One region of the Mesorhizobium sp. M1252 genome, then DNA from elsewhere that is predicted to be linked to it. Evidence: riboswitches for the same ligand, from Rfam matches in the RefSeq annotation. Region 1 holds a riboswitch; the other holds the start of a gene.
The links. Region 1 has a riboswitch for thiamine pyrophosphate ahead of NKH22_RS24950 (YkoF family thiamine/hydroxymethylpyrimidine-binding protein). Riboswitches for the same ligand answer to the same signal wherever they lie in the genome.
Positions count from the first base shown of each region.

Region 2: linked by a shared signal. The riboswitch ahead of thiB (thiamine ABC transporter substrate binding subunit) and the one ahead of NKH22_RS24950 (YkoF family thiamine/hydroxymethylpyrimidine-binding protein) in region 1 are both predicted to bind thiamine pyrophosphate.

Region 1 covers NZ_JAMYLX010000014.1:129,272-134,126, reverse strand. Annotated here, with positions in the region: gene NKH22_RS24970 (hypothetical protein) at 1-130, shown strand, start outside; gene NKH22_RS24965 (DUF2934 domain-containing protein) at 223-462, shown strand; gene NKH22_RS24960 (hypothetical protein) at 619-870, opposite strand; partial or broken gene NKH22_RS24955 (GSU2403 family nucleotidyltransferase fold protein) at 1,106-1,495, opposite strand; TPP riboswitch at 1,706-1,818, shown strand; gene NKH22_RS24950 (YkoF family thiamine/hydroxymethylpyrimidine-binding protein) at 1,809-2,417, shown strand; gene NKH22_RS24945 (ABC transporter permease) at 2,673-3,515, shown strand; gene NKH22_RS24940 (ABC transporter ATP-binding protein) at 3,512-4,294, shown strand; gene NKH22_RS24935 (ABC transporter substrate-binding protein) at 4,291-4,855, shown strand, end outside.
Region 2 covers NZ_JAMYLX010000013.1:48,270-53,124, forward strand. Annotated here, with positions in the region: gene thiP (thiamine/thiamine pyrophosphate ABC transporter permease) at 1-1,300, opposite strand, end outside; gene thiB (thiamine ABC transporter substrate binding subunit) at 1,521-2,528, opposite strand; TPP riboswitch at 2,572-2,686, opposite strand; gene NKH22_RS23710 (thiamine diphosphokinase) at 2,849-3,508, shown strand; gene NKH22_RS23715 (ABC-F family ATP-binding cassette domain-containing protein) at 3,510-4,855, shown strand, end outside.

The sequences.
Region 1 (4,855 bases):
ATCGATGAAGGAAGCGATCGCGCTCCTGCGGGAGCGCACCGGCACCGATCGTTCGGATGCCGACCTCGCCGGGCTGATCGTCAAGAAAGCGGCGCTGCTCGGCGTTGCGGTGATTTCCGACCCGCGCTGAGATGTCTCGTCACTCAAGACGCCGGTCGAATTTTCGGCTAATGTTTTCGTGGAATCTGGACCAACCGACCGGACCCAACCACGGAGGCTTAAGTGACGGACGACAAACAGGACCGCATTCGCCAGCGCGCGCACGAGATCTGGGAAAAGGCCGGCCGGCCTGAAGGCGCGCATCAGGAACACTGGGAGCAGGCCACGGCTGAAGTCGATGGCGCGGTCGCCAAGCCCAAAAAGGCGGCGAAGAAAGCTGACGCCAAGCCCGCCAAGGCAGCCGCCAAGCCAAAGGCGGCGAAGCCTGCCGCCGCAAAGTCCGGCAAAGCCAAATCGAAATAAGGCCAGAAATAAGGCCAGTCGAAATAAAGCAAGGCCGGAATTCGCTGGCCGGGGCCATCCTTGGCGCCCGCCGTTCAGGCGCGCCCGAGCCTCTCAACCTGACGAATTGCGCCTGCGACGGGCAGCGCAATTCCTTGTGTTTGGCGACAGGCGCCCTCATGCCTCCCAGGCATAACTCGACAGCGCAAAGCGAATGCCGGCAGCTGTCATGGCCAGTTCGCATTCGGTGATCTGGCGCAGGTGGCGCAGATAGCGCGTCACGGTCTGTGGCAGCCAGCCGGCGCAGGCCTCGACATAGGCGCGGCTGTGAACAAGGGTGCCGGTCGACAGCCTCTCGTCCTTCTCGGCAACGACTTTCAGATATTGGCGGATGAAGCGGATGTCGTCGGCGATGTCTTGGCTGGCCATTCGCCAGGCCCCGGCGAGGCGTTCGCACTGATCGAATGACAAGGGCAACAAAGGCGGCGGCAACGACGGGGGTGACGGCAAAGGACGAGAGAGATCGGCGAAGGCAACATGGTTCGCTGTGCTCAAGGACATTCCTCTCTGCGAAAAAAGATATCGTACTTTATGTACGAATAAGCGTCAAGCCAATTTCGTACGGTTGGGACGATGGAAATGAATATAGCAGCGGTCGCTTCAGCTAATCCCGCATCGTGAATCCTTCAGGAGTCGCACCAATTTCGCGGAGGGATTTCCCCAGGATGGTGTGACTGTTTTCCCTCGTGGCGGCGTCGAACAGGTTCAAGCCGCCCCGGATCGTCTCGCGCCAGTTTTCGCCCTTGTCCCACGCTTCCATGAAGGCGAAGGCAAGGTCGTCCTGGCGACGCGTGGCTTCGAGCGCTTGGGTCAGCAGGCGCGCTTGATGGAGATCCTTCTCCCGCTTGGCGCCAGCGCTCGGCCCGCGTCGCGAGGCGACGATCAGCTTGTGGATGGCGTAGCGCTGGGGCGAGGGGACCAGCACAGGCAAGCCCGAGCGATGCAGGAGCACAGTCCGGATGGGGTCGCGGATAAGGAAATCCAGAAACCGTAAGGGCTGCGCGGAGTCTCTGCCGTTTTCTTATAATTACGTTTATCAGCTTGAATTTCAACGCAGTTATAAGAAGTTCGTGGAAACGTTATAACGCAACGAACTGACGAGTCGTCTGTTAACGCCCGGGCGCCCGGCACGTCTGGCCCAAAACACTTTCCCGCAGTGCCTCAACAAACGGCTTCCCCAATGCCGCGAACGGTGCTTTAACCCGCCCATCCACAGGGGTGCTCCGTATCGTCGGGGCTGAGATGAGGGCGGCAAGCCTTCGGACCCTAAAGCTGATCTGGATAATACCAGCGGAGCGAGGCGGGCGATGTTTTCAGGCGCACAGATTTCCCTTTATCCCATGACCGACGATTTCGTCGGCGTCATCCTCGGCGCGCTCGGCGCGCTCGATCCCTGGCGCGACCGGCTGCGGATCGAAACCGATGACATCTCGACCCTTATGGTCGGGCCGCCCCAGGTGCTGTTTCCCGCCATGCGCGACCTGTTCGTCGCGGCGGCCAAAAGCGGCAAGCACTGCGTGCTTTCGGCGGCGGTCTCGCGCGGCTGTCCGGGCGAGCCCGACGATCCGATCTGCCGCTCCGACGAGACCGGCGGCCCCGCCATTCCGCTGGACGAGCGCAAGATCGCCGCGATCCGCGCTGTCCAGGCCACGCCGTCGACCGGCCAGCCGGTGGCGGCGCAGTTCTCGCTCTATGTGATGGGCACAGGCGACCATATGGACGAGATCTATGGCTGCATCGATTTCCTGAAGCAGTCCGGCGTCTTTGAACGCTCAAAGAACTTCTGCACCAAACTGCGCGGCGATGCCGGTGCGGTGTTTGCCACGCTCAACGAGGCCTTCTGCCGCTTCGGCCCCGGCGCCGGCCACGTCACCCTCGACATCACGATTTCGGCGAACAGCCCGAGCGGGGTCTGAGCCGCGGCTCAAGCGTCGTTCCTCGAGGATGTTGCCGTGGCTGGTTTATCTGACCCATTGCGTGGAGGAGATGCCTCTGACCCCTCAGCACAAAGAGGAGGGGAGCCATTGGCGATTGGCGAAGACCGCGATGCCCACGAATCTCCCCCCTCGAGCAGGAGATGGCCGGCAGGCCAGAGGGGGTCCCAGCGCGTGGAGCGCCGACGTCCTTTTCGCATCGGCAAGGCGTGGGCGCTCTATGCGAGACGACCCCCTCTGTCGCCTTCGGCGACATCTCCCCCTCGAGGGGGGAGATTAGCCGCAGCCATCGCCAAGACCATCCCCGCCGCCTGCGCCTCCGCCCTGCTCCTCGCGGCGTGGGAGCTCTACGCCCGCTATGGTGGCGCTGCGCCCACCATGCTGCCGGCGCCGTCGCGCGTGCTGCAGCAGGCCTGGGAGCATCGCGCTGCCCTTGCCGACAACACGCTGCCCACCATCCGCGCCACATCAGCCGGCTTCGCCTGCTCGTTGGTCGCTGCCTTCGTGCTTTCGGCGCTGGTCGATTTCTTGGCCCCGCTGCGCCGCGCGCTGTTTCCGCTGCTGATTGTCAGCCAGACCTTGCCGCTGGTCGCGATTGCGCCGCTCATCGTGCTGTGGTTCGGCTTCGGGCTGATGCCAAAAATCCTGCTTGTGGCGCTCGTCACCTTCTTCCCGATGATGGTCGCGCTGGTCGAAGGTTTTGCTGCGACCAGCAAGGAGATTTCGCAGATGCTCGCCGCCATGGGGGCAGGGCGCTGGCGTATCTTCTGGCTGGCGCGCCTGCCTTCGGCGCTGCCCTATTTCTTCGCCGGGCTGCGCATCTCCGTCACCTACGCCGTGGTCGGCGCGATCTTCGCCGAATATGCGGGGGCGGCGAAGGGGCTGGGCATCTACATGCTCAATGCCAAGAACAACTTTCGGCCCGATCTGGTGCTCGCTGCCGTCGCCGTCAGCGCCGCGCTCACGCTGATCCTGTTCGGCATTGCCGTGCTCGTCCAGCGCTTCGCCATGCCTTGGGAGAATGCAGGGAGCGAAAGCCGCGACGGCAAGGTTGAAGCTGCAGAAGAGAACCGTCAATGACGCGGCTCGAACTCCGGGACATCAGGAAGAACTTCGGCGCGCTTGAGGTGCTCGCCGGCATTTCGCTGCACGTCGCGGCCGGCGAGTTCGTCTCCATCCTCGGCCCTTCCGGCGCCGGCAAGTCGACGCTGTTCCAGTTGCTGACCGGCGCTCTGAAGGGCGAGGGCGACATGCGCTTCGACGGCGCGCCATTGCAGGGCAGCCCCTTCGCCTTCATGCCGCAGCGCGACGCGCTGATGCCGTGGCGACGCGTCATCGACAATGTGACGATGGGGCTGGAAGTGCAGGGTCTTGGCCGCAAGGCGGCGCGCGAACGCGTCGCGCCGTTGTTTGCCGAGTTCGGCCTTGCCGGCTTCGAGCGCGCCTGGCCGGCGGAACTTTCCGGCGGCATGCGCCAGCGCGCCGCCCTTTTGCGCACCGTGGTGCAGCAGTGCGACATGCTGCTGCTCGACGAGCCCTTTGGCGCGCTGGATGCACTGACCCGCGCGGGTATGCAACGCTGGCTGGAAGGCATGTGGCAGCGCCACCGCTGGACGGCGCTGCTGATCACCCATGACGTGCGCGAAGCCGTCTACCTCTCGGATCGAATCTATCTGATGTCGGCGCGGCCGGCCCGCATCATCGGCGAGATTGCCGTGCCGCTGCCGCGCCCGCGCACCACCGGCAGCGATGCCGCGCGCCAGGCCGCCGCGCTCGAAGCCGACATCCTCGACACGCTGCTCAATCCCAGGACTGACCGAGGCTTGTTTCCGCAGACCGCTCAAAGGAGTTTTTCATGACCGAATTCACACGCCGGCAGGCTTTGCTGCTGACGCTGGCCGCCGGATTGCCGCTGGCCTCGCGCGCTCATGCGGCTGCGCAAAAAATCACCGTCGCGCTCGACTGGACGGTCAACACCAACCATGTCGGCCTGTTCGTTGCCCGCGACAAAGGGTTTTACGGCGAGGCTGGGCTCGATGTTGAGATCCTGCCCTATGGCGATACTGGCGCCGGCACGCTGGTCGCCAACCGCATCGCCGATTTCGGCATTGCCGGCGTCGGCCTGTTTACCCAGCGGGCTGCCGGCGCCGATCTCAAGGCGGTCTACGCCGTGGTCCAGCAGGAGACCGGCCGGTTGGTCTTCAACGCGGATCGCGGCGAGATCAAGAGTCCCAGGAATCTCGACGGTCTGACCTATGGCGGCTTCGGCAGCGCCTGGGAAAACACGCTGATCTCGACCATCATCCGCCACGATGGCGGCAAGGGCGTTTTCGAGACGGTGACATTAGGCACCTCGGCCTATGAGGCGCTGGCCAACGGCTCGGTCGACTTCACGCTGGAGGTCTCGACCTGGGAAGGCG
Region 2 (4,855 bases), on a different contig from region 1:
CGTGGCGCTCGCTCGCCGCATCATAGGCCGGGCGCATCGCGCGGATGGCAAAGGGCATCGCCATCACCGCATTGACGGTGACGACCATGACCGGCGCGATGGCAAAGACATCGCTGACCGTGCGCAGCAGGAGAAACCAGCCGGCGCCGATGACAATGGGCGGCACGACGAGGACGAAGCCGGCGCCGGTGTCGGTGGCATGTTCGAGCAATGAACGGGCACTGGACCGGCGGCGCAGCGACAGTGCCCGCCGAGCCATGATCAGCGACAGCGACAGCGCCACCGAAAGTAGCGCCGCCGAGAGGGCGAGACCGGCGCTGGTCAGGGTCGCCTGACGCACGGCACTCTCGCCCGCCAGCCGGCCGAGATCGGCGTCGAGGCCGGACGCGACGGTGGCCGCCATTGGTCCGGCGACGAACAGCAAGGCGAGCACGATCAGGACGGCGTTGAACGCTGTTTCTGCTTTGCCGGCCAAGTGATAGCGGCGCGGCGCGACAGGCAAATTGGCGTCGCCGGTCACATTGGCGCCGAGCCGCGTCAGCGCCAGCATGACGGCAAAAGTCAGCGCGATCTGCAGCACCGTCAGCGTCACCGCCCGCGCCGGATCGAAGTCGAAACGCAGTGCCTGATAGATGGCGACTTCCAGCGTCGTCGCCGCCGGCCCGCCGCCGAGGATCAGGACGATGGTGAAGGAGGTGATGCAAAGCATGAAGACAAGCCCCGCGACGCCCGGCAGCGCGGCGCGCAGCACCGGCCACTCGATCAGCCGGAAGGCTGGCCTCGCCCCCATGCCGAGCTGGCTCGCCAGCCGCCATTGATCGGCCGGCACCGTGCCCAGCGCTTCGAGGAACAGCCGGGTGGCCAGCGGCAGGTTGAAGAAGACGTGGGCGACGAGGATGCCCGGCAGCCCATAGATGTCGGGCCAGCTCTGGCCACCGATCGCGGCGAAATAACCGGCGCGGCCATAGAGCGCCAGTATGCCCAGCGCTGCGACAATCGCCGGCAAGGCAAGGGGCACAGTAAACAGCTGCAGGATGAAGCCGCGTCCGAAGAAGCGCGGATGCCGCGACAGCGCGCGGGCGACGAACAGCGCCGGTACGACGGAAAGCAGCATCGAGAGCGCAGCCTGCCAGAGCGTGAAGCGGACAACGCGCAGGAGATAGAGGTCAAAGGCGGACGCGGCGCCGGAAAGGTCGTGCGCGCCTTCGCGGATAAGGCCGGCGAAGGCGCCACCGATCAGCAGCGCGATTGCCGCAAGCGCGACAATGCCGGCCGTGATGCGGGGGTCAGAGCGTTGCACTCTTTACCGGGCGTCGCGTTCCTTCGCGCCCCCCTCTGTCCTGCCGGACATCTCCCCCACAAGGGGGGAGATCAGCTATTTCCGCGCCCCGCTTATTCCTGCAACCTTGGCGACTGGCGAAATCGCCGACGATAGCCAATCTCCCCCCTCGTGGGGGAGATGTCCGGCAGGACAGAGGGGGGTGCCGTAGGGCACTCATCTTTCGATCATACAGCCAAAGCTACTTGCTCATCACCGCCAGCCATTCATCCACCCAGGCCTTGCGATTTGCCGCGACCTCTTCCGGGCTGAACAGCAAGGTCTTCGCCGGCTTGACCAGCCTATCAAAAGCCGGATTGAGCGGCTTGTCGGTTTTCCCGGCCGGGAACATCCAGTTGGTCTCCGGAATGACATCCTGGAATTTCGGCCCGGTCATGAAGGCCAGGAACTTCGCCGCCAGCGGGCTCTTCGCGCCCGTGGTGGTGATGCCGGCGACCTCGACCTGCAGATACTCGCCCTCCTCGAACGACGCCGCCTGGAAGCGCCCGGTGTTCTCGGCCACCATGTGGTAGGCCGGCGACGTCGTATAGGAAAGCACCATCGGCGCCTCGCCCTTGGTGAACAGGCCATAGGCCTCGCTCCAGCCAGGCGTCACCGTCAGCACTTTGCCCTTGAGTTTCGCCCAGGCTTCCGGCGCCTTGTCGCCATAGACCGACTTGATCCACAGCAGCAGGCCGAGGCCCGGCGTCGACGTCCTCGGATCCTGGATGACGATCTTGTCGGCGGCATCGCCCTCGACCAGTTCCTTCAGGCTCTTCGGCGGGCTCTTCAGCTTTTCGGTGTCGTAGACGACGGCGAAATAACCATAATCATAGGGCACGAAAGTGTCGTCGCTCCAGCCGCCCGGCACGTTGTTTTCAGCCACCGCGCCATGTCGGACAAACAGGCCGGAAGCCTTGGCTTCCGCGGTGAGGTTGGTGTCGAGGCCAAGCACGATATCTGCTTTGGTCGAGGCACCTTCGAGCTTGACGCGGTTGAGCAGCGCGACGCCGTCGGCGACCGAGACGAAGTCGACGCTGCAGCCGCACTCGGCCTCGAATTCCTTCTTCACCTGGGGGCCTGGACCCCAGTCGGCAGTGAAACTCTCATAGGTATAGATCGTGAGTTTTTCCTGCGCGCACGCAGGGCTTGCCAGTAGCGAAACAGCAAGCCCCAGCGCTGGGACAAGACGGGACAAAAAAATGCGCATCGGCGCCTCCTTCATTCGTGTTGAAAGGAATTGAGGCGTCGGGCTGTCCGAAGCGTCTAATCCCTCCGCCGGTACAAACCGGATCAGGTTCAGCGGGTTGGCGAGACTGCCTCTCAGCCGGTCCGCGAAGATCGCGTCCGGCACCCCGTTAGAGCGTTTCGACACATAGGCCCGGCCAAGGTGCCACGCAAGCGGAAGTTTGCCCGAGCATGATCCCGGAAAGTGGAATCCGTTTCCGGAAAAAGATCATGCTCCAACAAAGAGTGACGGTGCCGCTCGGCCTTCCGTTTCGTCGGCGGGGCTGGTAAGGGCCAGCGGATATGAGCACATTCACCATCTTGCTTGGCGGCGATCTCGTCCGCACGCCGCGGCTCGACCGCCAGGTCGCGGGCACGCGCGTCATCGCCGCCGACGCCGGCATCGGTCATGCCCGCCTGATCGGCCTGATGCCGGAGCTGTGGGTCGGCGATTTCGATTCTGTGCCGGCGGACCTGACTGCCGATCTCGCCGCCGTGCCGCGGGAGGTGTTTCCTCCCGAAAAGGACAAGACCGATGGCGAACTGGCGATCGCGGCGGCATTGGAACGCGGCGCCACCAGCCTGGTGCTGGCCGGCGCTTTCGGCGGCAAGCGCGCCGACCACGCCTTCCTGCATCTGGCGCTCAGCCTTCAACTGGCAGAGACAGGCACAAAAGTGCTGTTGACCAGCGGAGCGCAGGAAGGCGCCCCTTTGCTGCCCGGCAAGGCCGGCTTCGACTATGCCGACGGAACGCTGTTTTCGGTGCTCGGCTTTTCCGATCTTTCGGGCCTCACCGTGTCCGGCGCGAAGTGGCCGCTCGACCATGTCGAGGTCGTGTTCGGCTCGTCGCTGACCATCTCGAACGAGGTCAAGTCCAACAAGACCGGGGGCGGCCTCGAAATTGAGCTCGGCCATGGCCGCGCGCTGCTGCTCGCCCACCCCTACCCCTTGCCTGAAAGCTGACATGGCCCCGCCCCTTCTCAACCTCGACGGCATAAGACTGACCTTTGGCGGCACGCCGCTGCTCGATGGCGCCGAACTGACGGCGTCCGCCGGTGACAAGATCGCGCTCGTCGGCCGCAACGGCTCCGGCAAGTCGACGCTCCTGAAGATTGCCGCCGGTCTGATCGAGCCGCAAGACGGCGAGGTCTTCCGCCAGCCTTCGGCAACGGTGCGCTATCTCCCGCAAATGCCCGACATGGACGGCTTTGCCAATGTGCGTGCCTATGTCGAGGCCGGGCTTGGGCCTGCCGACGATCCCTACCGCGCCACATATCTGATGGAGCATCTCGGCCTCGCCGGCACGGAGAACCCCAACGATCTCTCCGGTGGCGAGGCGCGCCGCGCAGCAATTGCCCGCGTCATGGCGCCCGAACCCGATATTCTGCTGCTTGACGAGCCGACCAACCATCTCGATTTGTCGGTCATCGAATGGCTGGAAGAGGAGCTCGTCCGGACGTCTTCGGCGCTGATCGTCATCTCGCACGACCGACGCTTCCTCGAACGCGTCTCGCGCGCCACCGTCTGGCTCGACCGTGGCCAGACCCGCCGCCTCGACAAGGGCTTTGGCCATTTCGAGGAATGGCGCGACCTTGTGCTGGAAGAGGAAGAGCGCGAACAGCACAAGCTCGGCCGCCAGATCGTGCGCGAGGAGCATTGGCTGCGCTATGGCGTGACGGCTCGCCGCAAACGCAACATGCGCCGCCTGGGCGAACTGCAGACCATGCGCCAGCGTTTTCGCGGCCATCGCGACGCCGAGGGCTCGGCGACCATGGTGGCCAGCGACGCCGCCGAATCCGGCAAGCTGGTGATCGAGGCCAAGAAGATCGAGAAGAGTTTTGGCGACCTGACCGTGGTCAAGGGCTTCTCGACCCGCATTCAGCGCGGCGATCGCGTCGGCCTTGTCGGGCCGAACGGCGCCGGCAAGACGACGCTGTTGAAGATGCTTACCGGCGAGATGAAGCCCGATGCCGGCTCGGTGCGGCTCGGCACCAATCTGGAAATCGCCACGCTCGACCAGAAGCGCGAGGCGGTCGATCCGGCCGAGACCCTGGCGCAGTATCTCACGGACGGGCGCGGCGAAAACCTCGTCATCAATGGCGAGCAGCGCCATGTCGTGTCCTACATGAAGGATTTCCTGTTCAAGCCGGAACAGGCGCGCACCCCGGTGCGCGAGCTGTCCGGCGGCGAACGGGCGCGGCTGCTCCTGGCGCGTGTTCTGGCGCGGCCGGCCAACCTTCTGGTGCTCGACGAGCCGACCAACGATCTCGACATGGAGACGCTGGAACTGTTGCAGGAACTTGTCGCCGG